Regions from separate parts of the Streptomyces sp. NBC_01707 genome, predicted to be linked through region 3. Evidence: predicted binding sites of a transcription regulator. Region 3 holds the regulator's gene; each other region holds the start of a gene.
What was found. Region 3 encodes HspR, which represses chaperone genes until heat shock. Its sites were predicted from a motif close to TTGAGNNNNNNNNNCTCAA; they were not measured.

Region 1: lon (endopeptidase La) is a predicted target of HspR. The motif match lies at 3,469-3,487, and genes of this name have one in related genera.
Region 2: dnaK (molecular chaperone DnaK) is a predicted target of HspR. The motif match lies at 3,815-3,833, and genes of this name have one in related genera.

The regions. Positions count from the first base shown of each region.
Region 1 covers NZ_CP109190.1:3,804,939-3,811,888, forward strand. Annotated here, with positions in the region: gene OG963_RS17005 (lysozyme) at 1-652, shown strand, start outside; gene lon (endopeptidase La) at 1,026-3,446, opposite strand; gene OG963_RS17015 (hypothetical protein) at 4,053-4,745, shown strand; gene OG963_RS17020 (response regulator transcription factor) at 4,981-5,718, shown strand; gene OG963_RS17025 (HAMP domain-containing sensor histidine kinase) at 5,715-6,791, shown strand.
Region 2 covers NZ_CP109190.1:9,144,071-9,151,020, forward strand. Annotated here, with positions in the region: gene OG963_RS40845 (glutathione-independent formaldehyde dehydrogenase) at 1-98, opposite strand, end outside; gene OG963_RS40850 (hypothetical protein) at 269-460, shown strand; gene OG963_RS40855 (N-acetyltransferase) at 643-1,206, shown strand; gene grpE (nucleotide exchange factor GrpE) at 1,312-1,899, opposite strand; gene dnaK (molecular chaperone DnaK) at 1,896-3,764, opposite strand; gene OG963_RS40870 (hypothetical protein) at 4,845-5,216, shown strand; gene OG963_RS40875 (CsbD family protein) at 5,775-5,948, shown strand; gene OG963_RS40880 (HemK2/MTQ2 family protein methyltransferase) at 6,278-6,937, shown strand.
Region 3 covers NZ_CP109190.1:4,955,669-4,962,618, forward strand. Annotated here, with positions in the region: gene clpB (ATP-dependent chaperone ClpB) at 1-1,054, opposite strand, end outside; gene OG963_RS22255 (pyridoxamine 5'-phosphate oxidase family protein) at 1,279-1,701, shown strand; gene OG963_RS22260 (hypothetical protein) at 1,821-2,141, opposite strand; gene OG963_RS22265 (helix-turn-helix transcriptional regulator) at 2,467-3,450, shown strand; gene OG963_RS22270 (helix-turn-helix transcriptional regulator) at 3,623-4,642, shown strand; gene OG963_RS22275 (heat shock protein transcriptional repressor HspR) at 4,679-5,125, opposite strand; gene dnaJ (molecular chaperone DnaJ) at 5,127-6,314, opposite strand; gene grpE (nucleotide exchange factor GrpE) at 6,408-6,950, opposite strand, start outside.

The DNA.
Region 1 (6,950 bases), 1.2 Mb from region 3:
CGGCCTGCCGCGTGACACGCGCGCCGTGCAGACCGAAGGCGTGGACGTCAGCAGTCACCAGGGCAACGTCGACTGGGCGACGCTCTGGAACAGCGGTGTCCGGTGGGCCTACACCAAGGCCACCGAAGGCACGTACTACACGAACCCGTACTTCGCGCAGCAGTACAACGGCTCGTACAACGTCGGCATGATCCGCGGCGCGTACCACTTCGCCACCCCGGACACCACGAGCGGTGCCACCCAGGCCAACTACTTCGTGGACCACGGGGGCGGCTGGTCGCGGGACGGCAGGACGCTGCCGGGCGTCCTCGACATCGAGTGGAACCCGTACGGCGACCAGTGCTACGGCAAGACCGCGGCCGCCATGGTCTCCTGGATCCGCGACTTCGTGAACACGTACAAGTCACGCACCGGCCGCGACGCCGTCATCTACACCGCGACCAGCTGGTGGCAGGCCTGCACCGGCAACAACGCGGGCTTCGCCGCCACCAACCCGCTCTGGGTGGCCCGCTACAACACCACCGTCGGTGAACTCCCGGCCGGATGGGGCTACTACACCATCTGGCAGTACACGTCGTCCGGCCCGTACGTCGGCGACCACAACCACTTCAACGGCGCCCTCGACCGCGTACAGGCACTCGCCAACGGCTGAGTTCCGCCCCGCAGCGCCCCACCGGGCCCCGGTGACGCACCCCGTCACCGGGGCCCGGTCGCGTCCACCGCACCGGCAGGGCCCGGCAGCCCGTCCCGACCGGGCACATCCACAAGGGCCCCGCGCCCGCGGCGCCGGGCATGCGTCGACGCACAGAAGAAGCGTGGCTGCACCTTCGTGACGGTCCCCCCGCCGAGGCCCCGTCCGAGCCGGCGCCGGGCACCGTCCACCGCCCCTGAGCACGGCCCCGCCACCGGCCGGCTGGAGACCGCCGGCACCCGGGGAGATGCGGAACGGCCCGCACCGCCCTCTCGGGGGTACGGGCCGTCCGACCGGCCGCGCACGTCATGCCACGCCCGTCACGCCATGGCGCTCACGCCGCGGCCGGGATCCTCTCCTCCACCCTGGCCGAAGCCGGGGCGAGGGCGATCTCCAGCACCTGACGGACATCCGTCACCGGGTGGACCTCCAGCTTGTCGAGGACCTCGGCCGGCACGTCGTCCAGATCGGCCTCGTTCCGCTTCGGGATCACCACGGTGGTGATCCCGGCACGGTGAGCGGCCAGCAGCTTCTGCTTCAGACCGCCGATCGGCAGCACCCGTCCGGTCAGCGACACCTCGCCGGTCATCGCCACATCCGTACGGACCAGCCGCCCGGAGAGCAGCGAGGCGAGTGCCGTCGTCATCGTGATTCCTGCGCTGGGGCCGTCCTTGGGGACCGCGCCCGCCGGGAAGTGGATGTGCGCTCCCCGGTCCTTGAGATCGGCGACGGGCAGTTCCAGTTCGGCGCCGTGCGACCGCAGGAAGCTGAGCGCGATCTGCGCGGACTCCTTCATGACGTCGCCGAGCTGGCCGGTCAGGGTCAGTCCGGCGGCACCCGTCTCCGGATCGGCCAGCGACGCCTCCACGAACAGCACGTCACCGCCGGCGCCGGTCACCGCGAGCCCGGTCGCCACGCCCGGCACCGCGGTGCGGCGCTCCGCCGGGTCCTGGGCGGACTCGGGAACGTGGTGCGGCCGTCCGATGAGACCTCGCAGGTCCTCGTCGGCGACGCTGAACGGGAGCTCCCGGTCGCCCAGCTCGTGCTGGGCCGCGACCTTGCGGAGCAGCCGGGCCACGGCCCGCTCCAGGTTGCGGACGCCCGCCTCGCGGGTGTACTCGCCGGCCAGCTTGCGCAGCGCCGACTCCTCGAGGGTCACCTCGTCCTTCTCCAGACCGGCCCGCTCCAGCTGGCGCGGCAGCAGGTGGTCCCGGGCGATGACGACCTTCTCGTCCTCGGTGTAGCCGTCGAGCCTGACCAGCTCCATGCGGTCGAGCAGGGCCTCCGGGATGGCGTCCAGGACGTTGGCGGTGGCCAGGAAGACCACGTCGCTGAGGTCGAGCTCGACCTCCAGGTAGTGGTCGCGGAAGGTGTGGTTCTGCGCCGGGTCCAGCACTTCGAGGAGCGCCGCGGCCGGGTCGCCGCGGAAGTCGGAGCCCACCTTGTCGATCTCGTCGAGCAGGACGACCGGGTTCATGGAACCGGCCTCCTTGACGGCGCGGACGATGCGTCCGGGGAGCGCACCGACGTAGGTACGCCGATGGCCGCGGATCTCCGCCTCGTCCCGCACACCGCCGAGCGCGACACGGACGAACTTGCGTCCCATGGCGTGCGCGACGCTCTCGCCGAGGGACGTCTTGCCGACGCCGGGAGGCCCGACGAGGGCCAGCACCGCACCACCGCGGCGCCCGCCGACGACCCCGAGACCACGGTCGGCGCGGCGCTTGCGCACGGCGAGGTACTCGGTGATCCGCTCCTTCACGTCCTCCAGGCCCGCGTGCTCGGCGTCGAGGATCTCCTTGGCGGCGCGGATGTCGTACGCGTCCTCGGTGCGCTCGTTCCACGGCAGTTCGAGGACGGTGTCCAGCCAGGTCCGGATCCAGGAACCCTCGGGGCTCTGGTCGGACGAGCGCTCCAGTTTGTCGACCTCCTTGAGTGCGGCCTCACGGACGTGCTCGGGAAGATCGGCGGCCTCGACGCGCGCCCGGTAGTCGTCGGACTCGTCCTCCGGATCGCCGTTGAGCTCGGACAGCTCCTTGCGTACGGCTTCGAGCTGGCGCCGCAGCAGGAACTCGCGCTGCTGCTTGTCGACACCCTCCTGGACATCCTTCGCGATGGACTCGGCGACGTCCTGTTCGGCGAGGTGTTCGCCGAGCCACTGGATGGCGAGCTTCAGCCGGGCGACCGCGTCGGCGGTCTCCAGGAGCTGCACCTTCTGGGTGGTCGTGAGGAAGGGCGAGTATCCGGAATTGTCGGCGAGCGCGGAGATGTCGTCGATCTGCTGGACCCGGTCCACGACCTGCCAGGCGCCGCGCTTCTTCAGCCAGCTGGTGGCCAGGGCCTTGTACTCCTTGACCAGCTCGGCGGCGACACCGGGAAGCGGCTCGGGGACTGACACGTCCACACGTGTCCCCTCCACCCAGAGCGCGGCTCCGGGCCCGGTGGTCCCGGCGCCGATCCTCACCCGGTCACGGCCGCGGATGAGCGCACCGGGGTCGCCGTCGGAGAGCCGGCCGACCTGCTCGACGGTACCGAGCACACCCGTGCCGGTGTACGTCCCGTCGATCCGCGGCACGAGCAGCACCTCGGGCTTGCCGCCACCCGGCCGGACGGCTGCCTGCGCGGCCTCCACGGCGGCCCGCACATCGGTGTCGGACAGGTCGAGAGGCACCACCATTCCGGGCAGCACGACCTCGTCGTCGAGCGGCAGCACGGGCAAGGTCAGCGGAGTGACCGCGTTGGGCTCAGTAGCCATGATCTCCCCTTCGGCATTCAAGTTGAGCTATGCAGGCTCAATGCTCCTGAGCGCCTTAATGTTCCCGGGGCCGTGTTCGCTCTCAGCGATCTCTCTTCCGCCTCGCCGCCACCTGCGAAAACCCCCTCGCCGCCGCCTGGCGCGGAGGGCCGGCAGGGCCCCACACGGGTGACACGCGCGTGGACGACAGGGGCCCCGACCGAGGACGGGACCATCAGACGTGAAGGCTCACTGAGCCCGTACCGGCAGCGTGCGACCCCGTGGCACTCCCGGATGACCGATGCGTTCGACACCGCGCAACTGCGCAGCGCCTGCCTGTACGGCAGCATTCCGCGGGGCACAGCCATTCCCGGCGGCTCCGACCGGGAGCTGCCGCCGGCCCGCGCGCCGGACCGAAGCCGACTGCCGAGTGCGTCGCGGTGCACGGCCCGAAGGCAGCTCACCCCTGACCGAACCGCCGGCGTCCACGCGCCGGTGCGACAGCGGCGGGCGGGCCACCTGCCCTTCTGTTCCTCGCGCCCCACCCGGATGCACCGATTCCGGCTCCGCCCGCGCCGTCCGACGAGGATGGTGGGGATCCACCGCCGCCTACCGGAGACCGAGGACATGCCGACCGCCGACCGCCACACCGCTCACAGCTCCGTCACACTCGACCGCCGCGAGGGACCGTACGGGGAGGTCGTCCTGCGGGAGCGCGGGGACGACTTCGAGATCATCGCCAACGGGTGCTTTCTGATGGACACCGCGGACGGGCGCTCCGAACGGCTGCTGATCGATGCCGCACTCGCCGCGCTGCCCGCCGGGCGGACGGATCCCGCAGTACTCGTCGGAGGGCTCGGGGTCGGCTTCTCGCTGGCGCATGCCGCTGCCGAGCCGCGCTGGGGGCGGATCGCGGTGGTCGAGCGCGAGCAGGCGATCATCGACTGGCACCTGGACGGGCCACTGGCCCGGATCTCCGCCGCGGCACTCGCCGATCCGCGGACGGCGATCCTGGCGACGGACCTCGTCACATATCTGCGTACGACTACGGACCGTTACGACGCATTGTGCCTGGACATCGACAACGGACCGGACTGGACCGTCACCGAGGACAATGGAAGTCTCTACTCCGCTTCCGGTCTGGCGGACTGCCGCGAACGGCTCAACCCGGACGGGGTGCTCGCAGTATGGTCCGCGCAGCCGTCCGCCGCCTTCGAACAGGCCCTGAAGAATGCCGGATTCATTGGAGTAAGGACGGAAGAGGTGCGCGTTGCCCGTGGTGTGCCCGACGTGGTTCATCTCGCACTTCGGGACGGCTGAGGATCCCCGCCGGGCATCCGTGGCCCCCGGACGCCCGGGGGCCAAGCGCCACAAGACAGACACACCGCCGCCTGCTTGCGGCCAACCCGTTCCCGTGCCGTTACACCCTGCGTAGCCGGGAGCAGCCTGCTGGCTTTACGCTGCTGAGCGGCAAACGGGATCACCCACGAAATTCACAAGCGAAGACCGTGCGTCCGGGGGAATGACCCCCGCGAGAACGGGCAGGGGCGGGGCGATGGAACAGACACACACCACCCACAACGGTGTCGCGGCCACCCCGGGCGCGCAGCGCCGGGTGCTGGTGGTCGAGGACGACGCGACGATCGTCGACGCCATTTCCGCACGCCTGCGGGCCGAGGGCTTCCTGGTGCAGACCGCGCTCGACGGCCCCGCAGCCGTCGACGCGGCCGAGGCCTGGCAGCCCGACCTGATGGTGCTCGACATCATGCTTCCGGGCTTCGACGGCCTGGAGGTCTGCCGCCGGGTTCAGGCCGCGCGGCCGGTGCCGGTGCTGATGCTGACCGCCCGGGACGACGAGACCGACATGCTGGTCGGCCTCGGTGTCGGCGCCGACGACTACATGACCAAGCCGTTCTCCATGCGTGAACTGGCGGCCCGGGTGCATGTCCTGCTCCGCCGGGTCGAGCGCGCGGCGCTGGCCGCGGTGACGCCGCGCAGCGGCATCCTGCGCCTCGGCGAGCTGGAGATCGATCACGCCCAGCGCCGGGTCCGGGTCCGCGCGGAGGACGTCCACCTGACGCCGACCGAGTTCGACCTGCTGGTCTGCCTGGCCAACACGCCGCGCGCGGTGCTCTCCCGGGAGCAGCTGCTCGCGGAGGTCTGGGACTGGGCGGACGCCTCCGGCACCCGTACCGTCGACAGCCACATCAAGGCGCTGCGCCGGAAGATCGGCGCGGAGCGGATCCGTACCGTGCACGGTGTCGGCTACGCCCTGGAGACCCCGGCGCCATGACCCGGCCCGGCTCCGGACTGCGCCCCTTCTCGATCAAGGCAAAGCTGGGCACGCTGGTCGTGGTCTCGGTGTTCATCACCACCGGGCTGCTGATGGTGGCGGTGCGCACCAGGACCGAGCTGCGGTTCATCACGGTCTTCTCGGTGATCGCGACGCTGTTGATCACCCAGTTCGTGGCCCACGGGCTGACGGCGCCGCTGGACGAGATGACGAGAGTCGCCCGGTCGATCTCGCACGGCGACTACACCCGACGGGTGCGGGGCGCGGACCGGCGGGACGAGCTCGGTGATCTGGCCCAGACGATCAACCTCATGGCGGACGATCTGGAGGCCGTGGACCTGCACCGCAAGGAGCTGGTGGCCAATGTCTCGCATGAGCTGCGCACTCCCATCGCGGCGCTGAGAGCCGTCCTGGAGAACGTCGTGGACGGGGTCTCCGCCGCTGATCCGGAGACCATGCGCACGGCGCTGAAACAGACGGAGCGGCTCGGCAGGCTGGTGGAGACGCTGCTGGACCTGTCCCGGCTGGACAACGGGGTGGTCACCCTCAAGGCCCGCCGTTTCGAGGTGTGGCCGTATCTCTCGGGCGTGCTCAAGGAAGCGAACCTCGCCGCCTCGCACCGCCGGCTGTCCTCCGGTTCCGGGAACCACACCCGCACGGACGTCCATCTGCACCTGGACGTGTCGCCGCCCGAGCTGACCGCGCACGCGGACGCGGAGCGGCTCCACCAGGTGGTGGCCAATCTCATCGACAACGCGGTCAAGCACAGCCCGCCGCACGGCCGGGTCACGGTGCGGGCACGGCGCGGCGCACTGCCGGAGTCGCTGGATCTCGAGGTCCTGGACGAGGGTCCGGGCATTCCGGAGTCCGAGCGGCACCGGGTCTTCGAGCGCTTCAACCGCGGCAAGGTGGCGTCCCCGCACGGTCCGGGCAGTGACGGCGGTACGGGCCTGGGCCTGGCGATCGCCCGTTGGGCCGTGGATCTGCACGGCGGTCGCATCGGGGTGGCCGAATCGGCTCGCGGATGCCGGATCCAGGTCACCCTTCCGGGGACCTCTCAACCGCGCAGTTGACGCGGGACCCGAACCGGAAGGGCACGTTCTACGCATCGCCCCACGAGGGGATATGGTCCACGTGGCCGTAGCCACGGCCGCGCGTACCCGGAGTGAAGCGGAACCACGCTTGTTTCCCGCCATTTCCAGCGCCGAAACCCGCTCTTTGATGTGACTTGC
Region 2 (6,950 bases), 4.2 Mb from region 3:
GTGATCCGTACGATCACATCGTTCGGGTGCTGAATCCTGGGCTTTTCAACGTTTTCGACCGCCACGGTGAACGGTCCCTTGTACACAACGGCTTTCACGCCTGCCACCTCCGCTCGGCGATGCACGCATGCTTCCCACCCAGGCCCCGCGATTTTCCGCGTGACCCATCTCTCATGATTCTCCGGCCTGCGCCAACAGACAACCCGGTAATCTCGGGAGAAATGCCCACCCAGGTGTCGCACCGAGATATGGAAAAGGAGGGCGAGGAGTGGCAGCACAACGGCTCGGGACCCTGCTCGTCCCAGTACCTGGCCTGTCCGGTACCATGTACCCGCCCGGAACGACGGTGACTGTCCGTGGTCGCGGCGCGACTGTGGATGCCTTCGTCAACGGCGACTGGCTACCGCTGTCGTGGTGGGAGTTCTCCGACGGCCTCCGCGAGGACATCGCCGACCGCTGACCCCGGCGGGCAGGACGCGTTCGGCGGCCTGTACGGGCTGATGGTTGTGCGAACCGATGAACCGCGGATCCTCGATGATGTGCCGCGTGGCCAGGAGCGCGAATCGGTAACGGGGCTCGGCCGACGACGGCGCGGTGCGGGAACTCCGGCCGATTCCTAGGATGTCGCTCGTGAATACGACCATGACCAGCAGCGGGACCGCTGAACCCGCCATCCTCGGAGTGCCGGAGCTGACCTCCGATCCCGAACTGGGAGCCCGGCTGGTGGAGTCGGCCCACCGGATCCTGGCGGACCTGGTCCGTGGAGGTGCCGCGCTGGGTTGGGTCGAGCCCCCTTCGCGCGATGAGGTGGCAGAACTCCTCGGCCACGTCGTCACTGCCGTGCAGGCCGGGGACGGGGCTCTGCGCGCCGCCTACCTCGACCGCCGGCTCGTCGGGTTGGGGTACTGGCTGCGCTACGTGCGGCCGACTCACCGACCGCACGCCGATCTGGAGAAGATCGCGGTGGATGCTGCTGTCCAGGGTCGTGGCGTGGGTCGGGCGCTGACCTCTGCTTTGATCGCTGACGCCCGGCGGGCGGGTGTGGAGGTCCTCACCCTGGACGCCCGTGGCGACAACAGCGACGCCCTTCGCCTCTACCGGTCGCTGGGCTTCACCGAGTACGGCCGTCTTCCCGACTTCGTCGCCGTCGGTGAACGCCGGTACGACAAGGTCTTCTACATGCTGGACTTCCGCCGACAAGGGTGACACCACGAAGGCAGGGGAGACGACGACATCGCGTTCCCGTACCTTCCCGCCGACGAGGCCCCGGACTGCCGCTCCAACCACTCGGGCACTGCGTCCATGCGGGGACTAGGCGGCAGGGGCGGGTCCTGACACCGACACCTGAGCCGGGCGCAGGAGGCGGTCGCCCACCCGGTAGCCGTGGCGCAGCACCTCGGCGCACACGGCTTCCTGGCCCGTACCGGAGGCGCAGTAGTCGATTGCCTCATGCGTGTTCGGGTCGAAGCGTTCACCCGCCGCACCGACGGTGCGCAGCCCCAGGGCCGACAGCCGCTCCTCGAGTACGTCGAAGAGGACCTCCGCAGCGTCGTCGCCCTGCCTTCGAGCCGCCTCCACGACATCCAGGACCGGCAGCAGTCCGGTGAGTACATTGACCACCGCGATCTCGCGTACGGCCAGGCGGTCGCGGCGCACCCTCTTGCGGTAGTTGTCGTACTCGGCCTTCACCCGCTGCAGATCTTCGGTCAGATCCGCGATCTGCTCACGCAGCCGTGCGGAGTCGGCTCGATCGGAGTCCGGGCGCCCCTGACCGACGCCGTCCGGACCGGACACATCCTGGCGTCGGCGGGACTGGAGGATGACCGGGTCCGTCCTGCGCACGTCGCGCGTCACCACGGAGCGCTCACCCTCATGCCCGAGGTGCGGATCCTTGCTCATCCGACGCCTCCCTTCTGCTCGTCATCGACGATCTCCGCATCGATGACGTCCTCCTCGTCGGTGGCCGCGCCCCCAGCCGTGCTGCTGTCGGCCGTGCCGCCCTCACCGGCTTCGGTCTGCGTCTGCGCGTAGAGGGCGGTGCCGATCCGCTGTGCGGCCGTACTCGCCTTCTCGGTGGCGGTACGGATCTCGGCGGTGTCCTCACCCTCGAGCTTCTCCTTCAGCTCGGCGAGCGCGGTCTCCACCTCCGTCTTCACGTCACCGGGGATCTTGTCCGCGTTGTCCTGCAGCAGCTTCTCGGTCTGGTAGATCAGGGACTCCGCCTGGTTGCGGGTCTCGGCACCCTCGCGACGGCGGTGGTCCTCCTCCGCGTACTGCTCGGCCTCCTGCACCATGCGGTCGATGTCGTCCCTGGGCAGCGAGGAGCCACCGGTGACGGTCATCTTCTGCTCCTTGCCGGTGCCGAGGTCCTTGGCGGCGACGTGCATGATGCCGTTGGCGTCGATGTCGAACGTGACCTCGATCTGTGGGACACCACGCGGGGCCGGCGGCAGACCGGTCAGCTCGAAAACGCCCAGTTTCTTGTTGTACGCCGCGATCTCGCGCTCGCCCTGGTAGACCTGGATCTGTACCGACGGCTGGTTGTCGTCGGCCGTCGTGAAGATCTCGGACCGCTTGGTCGGGATCGTGGTGTTGCGCTCGATGAGCTTCGTCATGATGCCGCCCTTGGTCTCGATACCGAGGGACAGCGGTGTGACGTCGAGGAGCAGGACGTCCTTGACCTCACCCTTGAGGACACCGGCCTGGAGCGAGGCACCGATGGCGACGACCTCGTCCGGGTTCACACCCTTGTGCGGATCCTTGGAGGTCAGCTCCTTCACCAGCTCGGTCACTGCCGGCATCCGCGTCGAACCGCCCACCAGGATCACATGGTCGATGTCCGACACCTTGATCCCGGCGTCCTTGACCGCGTTGTGGAACGGACCCTTGCAGCGCTCAAGGAGGTCCGCGGTGAGCTGCTCGAACTGCGCGCGCGTCAGCTTCTCGTCCAGGTGCAGCGGGCCCTCGGCGGACGCCGTGATGTACGGCAGGTTGATCGTCGTCTCGGTCGCGGACGACAGCTCGATCTTCGCCTTCTCCGCGGCCTCGCGCAGACGCTGCAGAGCCATCTTGTCCTTGGACAAGTCGATGCCGTAGCCGTTCTTGAACTGCTTCACCAGGTGGTCGACGATCTGCTGGTCCCAGTCGTCACCGCCGAGGTGTGTGTCGCCATTGGTGGCCTTGACCTCCACCAGCCCCTCGCCGATCTCCAGCAGGGACACGTCGAAGGTGCCGCCACCGAGGTCGAACACGAGGATCGTCTGGTCGTTCTCCTTGTCCAGGCCGTAGGCCAGCGCGGCGGACGTCGGCTCGTTGATGATCCGCAGCACGTTCAGGCCCGCGATGTGGCCCGCCTCCTTGGTCGCGGTGCGCTGGGAGTCGTTGAAGTACGCCGGGACGGTGATCACCGCGTCGGTGACGTCCTCCCCGAGGTGTGCTTCGGCGTCCCGCTTCAGTTTCTGCAGCACGCGCGCGGAGATCTCCTGCGCCGTGTACCGCTTGCCATCGATGTCGCCGGACTCGGGGAAACGCCACTGGGCCTCTCCCATGTGCCGCTTGACCGACCGCGCGGTGCGCTCGACATTCGTCACCGCCTGCCGCTTGGCGATCTCGCCGACGAGCACCTCACCCGTCTTGGCGAACGCCACCACCGACGGAGTGGTCCGCGCGCCCTCGGTGTTCGCGATGACCGTCGGCTCGCCGGCCTCGAGCACAGACACCACGGAGTTCGTCGTTCCCAGGTCAACGCCCACAGCGCGTGCCATCACTGCCTCCATTTCCCGGGCAATGCTTGATGCTCATTCATTGATAAAACCTGAGTGCATCTGGGTCAAGTATCGTCCGCCTCCCTGGCCGGCCGCAGTGCGGCGTCCGGGCCGGCCGCCTGCTCGGGGCCACGCTCACGCTCACATCCCGGCGTCGCCCTTTGTGATGTCTGAGCAACCTCTCGATCTGCTGGACGAGGAGGTCCACGCGGTCGGCAGGAGTGGCGGTTCCGTCCTCCATGTATGGGTGGGCGTGAGCGAGGGGCTCGATGAGCCGGGCGGCGTCGCCGAGGCCGATCGCACACGGGGAGGGGGACGCCCTGACGTCGGCCCCGCAGTTCGGCGGCGCGACCGGTGCGGAGTACCGGCGGCCACCGTGCTGCTACTCCCTGGGGCCATTGTCCCCGTTCGCCATGTCACCGGCCTGCTCTCCGACGCTTCGACCCTGCGTGCCCTGATGAGCACCGACCAGTTCCGAGCAGTGCCGACACCACCACCGGCCGGGGGCACCAGTTCCGCGTCACCGAGCACCCCGCGTCCGACCGGTGCGGGTGCCGGCAGAGTGCGATGGGTACGCCGCCTCGCCGACGATGTGGTCAATGCCCAGGACCGAAGTCCCCGCCGGGCTACAAAGGATGCGAACTGGGCCCGGTCGGCCCAACTGACGCGAGAGGACATCCGGGGACGTGTCCGCGCCGGAGAGGTCTCCCGTTTCCTCTTCGGCAGGGGCGCTCCCGCGCAGACGTCCAGCAGCGTGACGACTGAGGTCGGTTCGATCGCGCAACGGGGCCTTGAGGCCGTGGCCGACGTCGGTCGCCCGGCCGGCCCTGTGGACAGCGGGATCGAAGCGGTCGGACATCTCCGGGGTGGTGCGGAAGTTCCGAAGTGGTCGGCGGCTGCAGAGGAGCCGTCGGGGCCCGACCACTATGGAACCGGCAACCGTCGGCTGCTTCGGAGTCGGCCTACTGAGGAAATTCCCGACGGCCCGATGGAGACCGGACCGCGTCTTCGGCATCGCGCAGGGGCTCGGACGAGGCACCAGGTCCGACCGCCCTCGCAACACGACAATGAGGAGAGGTCATGGCGAGGGTGGAAGTGGAGGGCACCGATATCGTCGTTCGCCTGTCATGGTGGGAGAAGATCGCGGCACGCCACAGCGAGGTGCGGGTACCGGGATCGGCACTTCGCGGGCTGTATCTCGAGCCGGACTGGTGGCGGGCGCTTCGCGGTGGGCGCGGCCGGGGAACCTGGATTCCTGGACAGTTGTGCGCGGGTATCCGCCCGCTTCAGAAGGGGCAGGATTTCGCATTGGTACGGGCCGGCGGGCCGGTGCTGTGTGTGGAACTGCGCCGGTGCGCGCCGTTCAGCAGGCTGGCGATCTCCGTCTCCGACCCTGAGCGGGCGATGCGGGTCCTGTCGCCGCTGGTCCCGCGGGATCGTCTGGGAACGTGAGCGCCGACGATTCGATGTGGTTGATCGGACCCTCCGTGGCCGACTCCTTTCGCCCGTCCGGGACATGAGGCGAACGGCGCCCTGTGGAGCCCGCCACCCGGACGGGGGAATCAGCAGCAGGTGCCGTCGCCGTGAGCCAGGGGACATCTGACCCCGAACGGTTCACTCTCCGCTACGCCGCATCGATTCCGATCCGGAACCGGGAGCCCGGTGCGGTGTCGATGCCCGGAACAGCAAATGCAGTTGTGACGGCCGCCGTCGCTGCCGGAGGAATTCGTCACCGGTGCCTTCATCCACTGGCGCCTCAAGGGCCCCTTCAGCATCCGTGACCCCGAGGGCGCTCGCTTCACCGACTCCGGCGCGAACAGCGGTTGCCTCATTCAGCGTAGTCAGGTCGACTGCGCCGACCGGGTGCGGGGCCGGCCCCAGGCGTGCGCCCCTTCGACCCTTCCTCGCCGGACTGCTCTCGTGCGCGCGGTACGTCACCGATTGCGGCCTCGGAGTCATCGGCGCAGGGTGAGTACGTCAGTCCCCCTCACAGTGAAGGACAGCATCGTTATGAGCAAGGCAAAGGCGAAGGCCAAGCAGGTCAAGGGCAAGCTGAAGGAAACCGCCGGCGACGCCATGGGCGACAAGGGTATGCAGGCAGAGGGCCGCAGCGAGCGACTGACGGGCAAGTCCCAGGAGACCGCAGCAAAGGCGGCCGAGCGGTTGAAGAAGTCCGGACGGTAGTTGTCCGGCTGGACGCAGGCAGGACCGCGCAGCCGGGCTGACGGCGTTCGTGCTTCACGCTCGTGCGCCGGAGCCTCAGATCTCGGTGCTACCGGACTTCGCCGGCGTTCAGCGAACGCCGAGTCGAGCTTCTTTCAACACCGGTTCGCAGGCCGATCACCCGTCATGCACGCCTCTTCGCAGGCGGAGTCATCGCGCCCGGCCCGTCGTCCCGTGCCCGCCATGGCTGTTCCTGAGCGTTCGTGTTGCGTACAGGACAGCCATGGCGGGGTGGACGGGTTCACAAGCCCCCGCCCGCTCTGCGTGAGCGCTGATGGTCGGACGCGACAGTGAAACTCCTCAAGCCTCCAGGTGTCTACGCGCCGCAGGAAGACACAGCCATGCTGATATCCGCCCTGCGGCGCGAACATCTGTCACCCCAGGCCGATGTGCTGGACGTGGGTACCGGTACCGGCGCATTGGCGATCGCCGCAGCCCACCATGGTGCTGCCCGCGTCGTCGCCATCGACGCGTCGGCTGCGGCGGTGCTCACCGCACGACTGAACGCGCTGCTTTCCGGTCACGCACGGGCAATCCGGGTCAGCCGCGGCGACCTGACGGAACCTGTGACCGGCCTGAGATTCGACATGGTGCTGGCGAACCCACCGTACGTACCGTCGGCGGACGCTCGCATGACCGGCCGCGGCGCTGCTCGGGCCTGGGAGGCGGGGATCGACGGCCGGGCCGTCATCGACCGGCTCTGTGCCGAAGCTCCCGCTCTGCTGCGCCCAGGGGGTGTGCTGCTCGCGGTCCACTCCGTGATGAGCAACCCGGCGATGACCGTGAAGCGGCTGACCGAAGCCGAACTGGACGTCACCGTGACCGACCGCCGCTTCGTCCCCTTCGGCCCTGTGTTGCGTGAACGTGCCGACTGGCTGGAGGCCCAGGGGCTGATCGCGCGAGGCCAGGAGAAGGAGGAACTGGTGGTGATCCGTGCCGAACGGCCGTGATGAACCAGGGGCC
Region 3 (6,950 bases):
GGATCGCGATGGTGTCCTCGACGGACGGTTCGGCGACCAGAACCTGCTGGAAGCGGCGCTCCAGCGCGGCGTCCTTCTCGATGCGCTCGCGGTACTCGTCGAGCGTCGTCGCGCCGACCATCCGCAGCTCACCACGGGCCAGCATCGGCTTGAGCATGTTGCCGGCGTCCATGGCGGAGTCCCCGCCCGCCCCGGCGCCCACGACGGTGTGCAGCTCGTCGATGAACGTGATGATCTGCCCGTCGCTCTCCTTGATCTCGGAGAGGACGGACTTCAGCCGCTCCTCGAACTCACCGCGGTACTTGGCGCCGGCGACCATGGCCCCGAGGTCCAGCGAGACGAGCCGCTTGTTCCTCAGGCTCTCGGGCACGTCGCCCTTGACGATGCGCTGAGCAAGCCCTTCGACGACGGCCGTCTTGCCGACGCCGGGCTCGCCGATGAGCACGGGGTTGTTCTTCGTGCGCCGCGACAGGACCTGCACGACGCGCCGGATCTCGTGGTCACGCCCGATGACGGGGTCGAGCTTGCCCTCGCGCGCGGCCGCCGTGAAGTCGGTGCCGAACTTCTCCAGGGCCTTGTACTGGCCCTCCGGGTCGGGTGTGGTCACCCGGCGCCCTCCCCTGCTCTTCTCGAATGCGTTCAGCAGCTTCTTCGCACTGGCACCCTGCTGGGTGAGGATCTCACCGGCGCGGCCGCCCTCGGCCGCGATACCGATCAGCAGATGCTCGGTGGAGAGGTAGTCGTCGCCGAGCTCCTTCGCGCGCTGCGCGGCGTCGGCGATGACGGCGAGCAGCTCACGGTTGGGCTGCGGCGGGGCGACGGTCGCCCCGGTCACGCTGGGCAACGACGCGAGCAACCGGTCCGTCTGGGTCCGTACGGCGACCTGGTCGGCGTCGACAGCGGCGAGCAGGTCGATGATGTTCTCGTTGTCCTCGCCCTCCAGCAGAGCGAGCAGCAGATGCCCCGGGGTCAGATCGGCGTGCCCATCCTTCACGGCCCTGCTGGTGGCCGCATTGATGGCGTCCCGGCTCTTGTTGGTCAGCTCGGCGTCCACGTGCGCTCTCTCCTCCTTGCGGTGGCTGGTCCGTCCACATCTTTCGCGATAACTGACTCAGTCAACGTCCACAAAGTTGAGTCTATTCCACTCAAGGCGAGATCCTGGCGAAAACCACCGGACTCCGGCAGACCACCGATGGAAACCCGCTCCTGTCCGAGTCAACCGGCCGGACAACCCCCGCGCCACCGCAGGACCGGGCGACGGCTGCCTACCCTTTGTCCATGGCCGTAGACGTACGCAACCCCAGTCCCGAGTACCTCGCCTTCTGGCGCGAGTACCACGTGTGCACCCTGACCACCCTCCGCCCCGACGGCACCCCGCACGTGGTGCCGGTCGGCGTGACGTACGACCCCGAGGCCGGGCTCGCGCGCATCATCACCAACAAGAGCAGCAGAAAGGTCGCCCACGTCCTGGCCGCCGGCCCGGACGGGGCACGGGTGGCGGTCTGCCAGGTCGACCGGGGCCGCTGGGCGACGCTGGAGGGCCGTGCGACGATCCGCACGGAGCAGGACGTGGTCGACGACGCGGTACGCCGTTACGCGGAACGCTACGAGCGCACCCCGGCACCCAATCCGGACCGGGTCGTCATCGAGATCGCCCTCGACCGGGCCCTCGGGCGGGGCGCACCGGTCCGCACGGCCTGACCGCCGGCAGCTCCCGGCCGCCCGTCCCCGGACAGCACAGCGGCGCCACCGTGTTCAGGTCACGATGGCGCCGCTGTGTGGGGGAAGTGTCTGAGCGACATGGAACGACGGGGGATCGCTCAGGCACTGCGGGGGGTGGCGGTGATGGTTTCGGGTTCGATCAGCTGGTGGTCACGCTGATCGAGGTTGACGAAGATCATTCCGTACCGGATCGCACAACGAACGGGCTGCGGCGCCCCGCGGGGGCGACGAAGACATCGGTAGGCGCGGACCTCTTCGTCGTCCTCCAGGACGACGACGATCGGCTCCCCGAGCAGGGTGACCATCAACGAATCGCCATGGCGGGGGAGTGCCGTGAGCAGATCGATGAAGTGCCACCCTGAACGGTATGCGGAGGCCATCTCCCGCCGGAAAACCCGGTCGTCCGGCGGGATGGTCATGCGCCCGCCAGATCCGCCGGGATGCTGTCCCAGGTGATATCGCCTGCCACGTTCAACGACTCAGCACCTTGGGCGGCAGCACTCGGCACGGACGCCGCATCGGCGCCCCCTCCGGAATAACCGCCGCTCAGTACGCCACAGGCCAATGCTGCGACGAAAGCAGTGGCAAGCACTGAGCGAAGCATTCGCTTGTACATAGTCGGCTTCGTCCTCACTTGATGGGTTCATCTCCCCCGCACTAAGAAGATGTCTCACCTGGGCACGCGAACACCACCGGGTCGATGCATCATGTTCCTGCACGTTCAGGAACATGGGGGGTGGAGAAATGACCACAAGCAACACAAAACCGGCACATCCTCATGGGATCACCGACCTATGCGAAGCGGGAAAGCGGCTTTACGCCAGCGCTTTGCGCTCCGGACGAATATCCCGTCCCGAGGTGGAACCGGCACCGTGCTTGGTGGATTTCGCGCTCCTGCACCCCGACCCTGACGACGCCGACTGGCTTCGCCCGGTTCCGCCGTCCGCCGCACTGGCCAAGCGCCTCCACCCCATAGAACGCGAGATCCAGGAACGCCGGCACGCCGCTGTCGAACTGACCGACTCGTTCGAGCCGTTCATGGACATCAGCGCCCAGGACCCGCCGACCACGCACGCCATCACGGTGCTCGAGGGCGTCAATCGCATCAACGCGGCGATCGACCTCGCCACCGCGGAGTGCCGCACCGAGGTACTCACCATCCAGCCCGGAGGCGGCCGGAGCGAGCACATCCTCAGCAAGGGCCTGGAACGCGGCCAGGCAGTGATAGACCGCGGCGTCAGCATCCGCACCCTCTACCAGCACACGGTCCGGCACAACCGCGGCACCTTCGTCTATGCGGAACGGCTGGCCGAAGGCAAGGTGGAAATCCGTACGCTCGAAGAGCTCATCGAGCGCCTGATCATCTTCGACGGGACTGTCGCCTTCATCCCCGCACAGGATGATCGTCAAGTCGCTCTGGAGCTCCGCCACCCAGGACTGGTCTCGTACCTGACCAAGGTCTTCGAACAGCTCTGGCAGCGCGCCGACCCACTGCTGGAAGAGATCCAGTACGACCCCGTCCCCAAGGGCATCAGTGGCGTCCAACGCTCCATCGCCCAACTCCTCGTCGAGGGACACGTCGACGACTCCATCGCTCGCCGGCTTGGAATGAACGTACGCACCTGTCGCGCGCACATCGCCAAACTGAACGCCGCCCTCGGCAGCGGCAGCCGGGCCCAACTCGGCTATCTCATAGCCCAGTCGGGAATTCTGAACCAGAACCACTGACCACGACGCGCTCCTTCCCGGACGCGGGCGGCCGCGGCCGCGACACGGGGAAGTGCGGCCACGCTTCCACTGCACAGGAGGAGTTCACCACCCGGCGGGGACAACACTCCCCCGGTGGCCACGCTTCCACCACCGTCATCTTGCTGCAGTGCACAAAAGTAGGGGATCCCGAATGAGCAGAGATGAGGAGAAACCACCGCATTCGCACGGCGAGCTGGAACTGTGCGACTCCGCGATCCTGCTCTACACCGAGGCCCTCCGCAGCGGCCGGATCGCCCGCGCCGACCTCGCACCCGCCCCATGCCTCATCGACATGTCGCTCGTCCACCCCGACCCCCGGGACGACGCGTGGATGCGCCCCGTGCCACCGTCCGCCGCCCTGGCACATCTGCTGCAGCCCGTCACCCGCGACATCCACGAACGGATACGGCGCACAGCGGCCCTCGCGGACACACTGGCTCCCCTGGCATCCGTCGCCAGCGAGGACCCCGACCACGCCATCACCGTTCTTGAGGGAAAGCCGCTGATCAGGGCAGCCATCGGTGCCGCGACGGCGGAAGCATCGGAGGAGGTGCTGACGATGCAGCCAGGCAGCACCAGACCCTTCAAGCAAATGCCGGAGGCGCTGCCCCGCGCCCTGTCCATGATCGAGCAAGGGGCCAGTCTGCGACACATCTACCAGCACTCGGCCCGGTACGCTCCCCGGCTCAAGGAATACCTGGCCCAGGTCCCCGCGGACCGTCTCCAGGTACGCACCGTCGAACAGACCGTGGAACGACTGCTCATCTTCGACCACGCGGTCGCCTTCATTCCCGCAAACGCCGAGCGGGACCTCGCCCTGGAGATCCGCCACCCCGCCCTGATCCACTTCCTGATCCAGATGTACGAGGTCCTGTGGACGCAGGCCACTCCCCTCACCCAGCAACTGCCCACATCCTCCCCCGGCACCCCCGTCACCGCCGTACAACGCAGCATCGCGCGCCTCCTGGTCGAAGGCCACGTCGACGACGCGGTGGCCCGCAAGCTGGGCATCAGCGTCCGCACATGCCGGTCCCACATCGCCAAACTCATGCAGGCACTCGACGCCTCCAGCCGGACCCAACTGGGCGCGCTCATCGTCCAGTCGGGCATCGCCGAGCCGGACGGTGCCGCCCGCACCGACGCGGAAGGCCCGCCACCCGTTTCCGGGTGACGGGCCTCGGCCGTCGTACGTGCGCCGTAACCGTGCCTATTCCTTGGGCCTCTTCGGCCGCCAGACCACCAACGCACTCGTCTGCTGCACATCCTGATACGGCACCAGATCACGCCGGTACGACGCGTGCACCTGCGCCTCGCGCTGCTGCATCGCCGCCGCCGCGCCGTCCACCGCCGCGGAGAGTTCGGCGACGCGCTGCTGGAGCGCGGCGACCTGGTTCTCCAGCTCGATGATGCGCTTGATGCCCGCCAGGTTGATGCCCTCGTCCTGCGACAGTTGCTGCACGGTGCGCAGCAGCTCGATGTCGCGGGCCGAGTAGCGCCGGCCGCGGCCGGCCGTGCGGTCCGGGGAGACCAGACCGAGGCGGTCGTACTGGCGCAGTGTCTGCGGATGCAGGCCCGAGAGCTGGGCCGCGATCGAGATCACGTACACCGGTGAGTCATCGGTCAGTTGGTACGGATTACGTCGTCGGCCGTCCACATCATGCTCCCTTCGCGGCCTGGAACAGCTCCGCCCGCGGGTCCTCCCCCGCGGTCGCCTTCCGGTAGGCCTCCAGCGCGTCCTGCGCCTCGGAACCCAGTTCCTTCGGCACGGCCACCTCGACGGTGACCAGCAGGTCGCCCCGGGTGCCGTCCTTGCGCACCGCACCCTTGCCCCGGGCGCGCATCGTACGCCCGTTGGGGGTACCGGCCGGCAGTTTCAGGGTGACCGGAGGTCCGCCGAGCGTGGGGACCTTCACCTCGCCGCCGAGCGCCGCCTCCACGAAGGTGACGGGCACGGTGACCGTGAGGTTGTCGTCCCTGCGGCCGAAGACCGGGTGGGCGTCGACATGGACGACGACGTACAGATCGCCGGCCGGGCCGCCGCGCTCGCCCGGAGCGCCCTTGCCGCGCAGCCGGATCCGCTGGCCGTCGGAGACGCCCGCCGGGATCCTGACCTGCATGGTGCGCGACGAACGCGCCCGTCCACTGCCCTTGCAGACATCGCACGGGTCCTGGGCGATGAGGCCCCGGCCCTTGCAGTCCACGCAGGGATCGGTGAGCGAGAACCCGCCGCCGCTGCCGCGCGACACCTGGCCGGTGCCGACACAGGTCGGGCAGACCCTCGGGGTGCCGTTCTTGTCGCCGGTGCCCGAACACGCCTTGCAGGGCGCCTGGCTGGACATCCGCAGCGGGACCGTGGCCCCGTCGACGGCCTCGGTGAAGCTGAGCGTCACCTCGGACTCGATGTCCTGGCCACGGCGTGGCTGCACACGCGTCCCCGCACCGCCGCCCCGGTTGAACAGGCCGCCGAAGACATCGCCGAGACCGCCGCCGCCGCCGAAACCACCGGGGCCGCCGGCTCCGCCGCCCTGGGTCCCTCCGAAGAGGTCGCCCAGGTCGAAGTTGAAGTTGCCTCCCGCACCACCGGGACCGGCCCGGAAGCCGCCGTTGCCGAAGAGGGCGCGCGCCTCGTCGTACTCCTTGCGCTTCTTGGAGTCGCCGAGGATGTCATTGGCCTCGGAGATCTCCTTGAAGCGCTCCTCCGCCTTGTCGTCGCCCTTGTTGGCGTCCGGGTGGAACTCGCGGGCGAGCTTGCGGTACGCCTTCTTGATCTCGGCGTCGGTGGCGTCCTTGGGGACGCCGAGGACCTTGTAGTAGTCCTTCTCGACGAAGTCCTTCGTGCTCATCGACGTCCCTCCTTCCGGACGATCGGCCGGGCGACCGGCCCGAGGGCCGGTCGCCGGGGCAGACGGTGGGCCCCGCGGTGGTCGGACGAAATGTCAGACCTCCTCGGTGCCACCGCTCTCCTCGTCGTCTGTCTTCTCTTCCTTCGCCGCCGCAGGGGCCGCCCCCGGCTGGGGTTCGGCCACCGCCACCCGCGCGGGGCGGATGGTGCGCTCGCCGATGCGATACCCCGGCTGGAGGATCGCCACGCAGGTCGTCTCGGTGACATCCGGCGCGTACGAGTGCATCAGCGCCTCGTGGATCGTCGGGTCGAAGGGCTCGCCCTCCTTGCCGAACTGCTGCAGGCCCAGCTTGGCGACGACCGTCTCGAGCGATTCGGCCACCGACTTGAACCCGCCCACGAGCTCGCCGTGTTCCCTGGCGCGACCGACGTCGTCGAGCACGGGCAGGAGCTCGGACAGGAGACCCGCGACAGCGATCTCCTTGACCGTGACCCGGTCCCGCTCGACGCGGCGGCGGTAGTTCTGGTACTCGGCCTGGAGCCGCTGGAGGTCGCCCGTGCGCTCGGAGAGCGCGGTGCGGACCTGGTCCAGCTGGGCGGTGAGGCCGACTGTCTGTACTGAGTCCCCGGCCGGGGA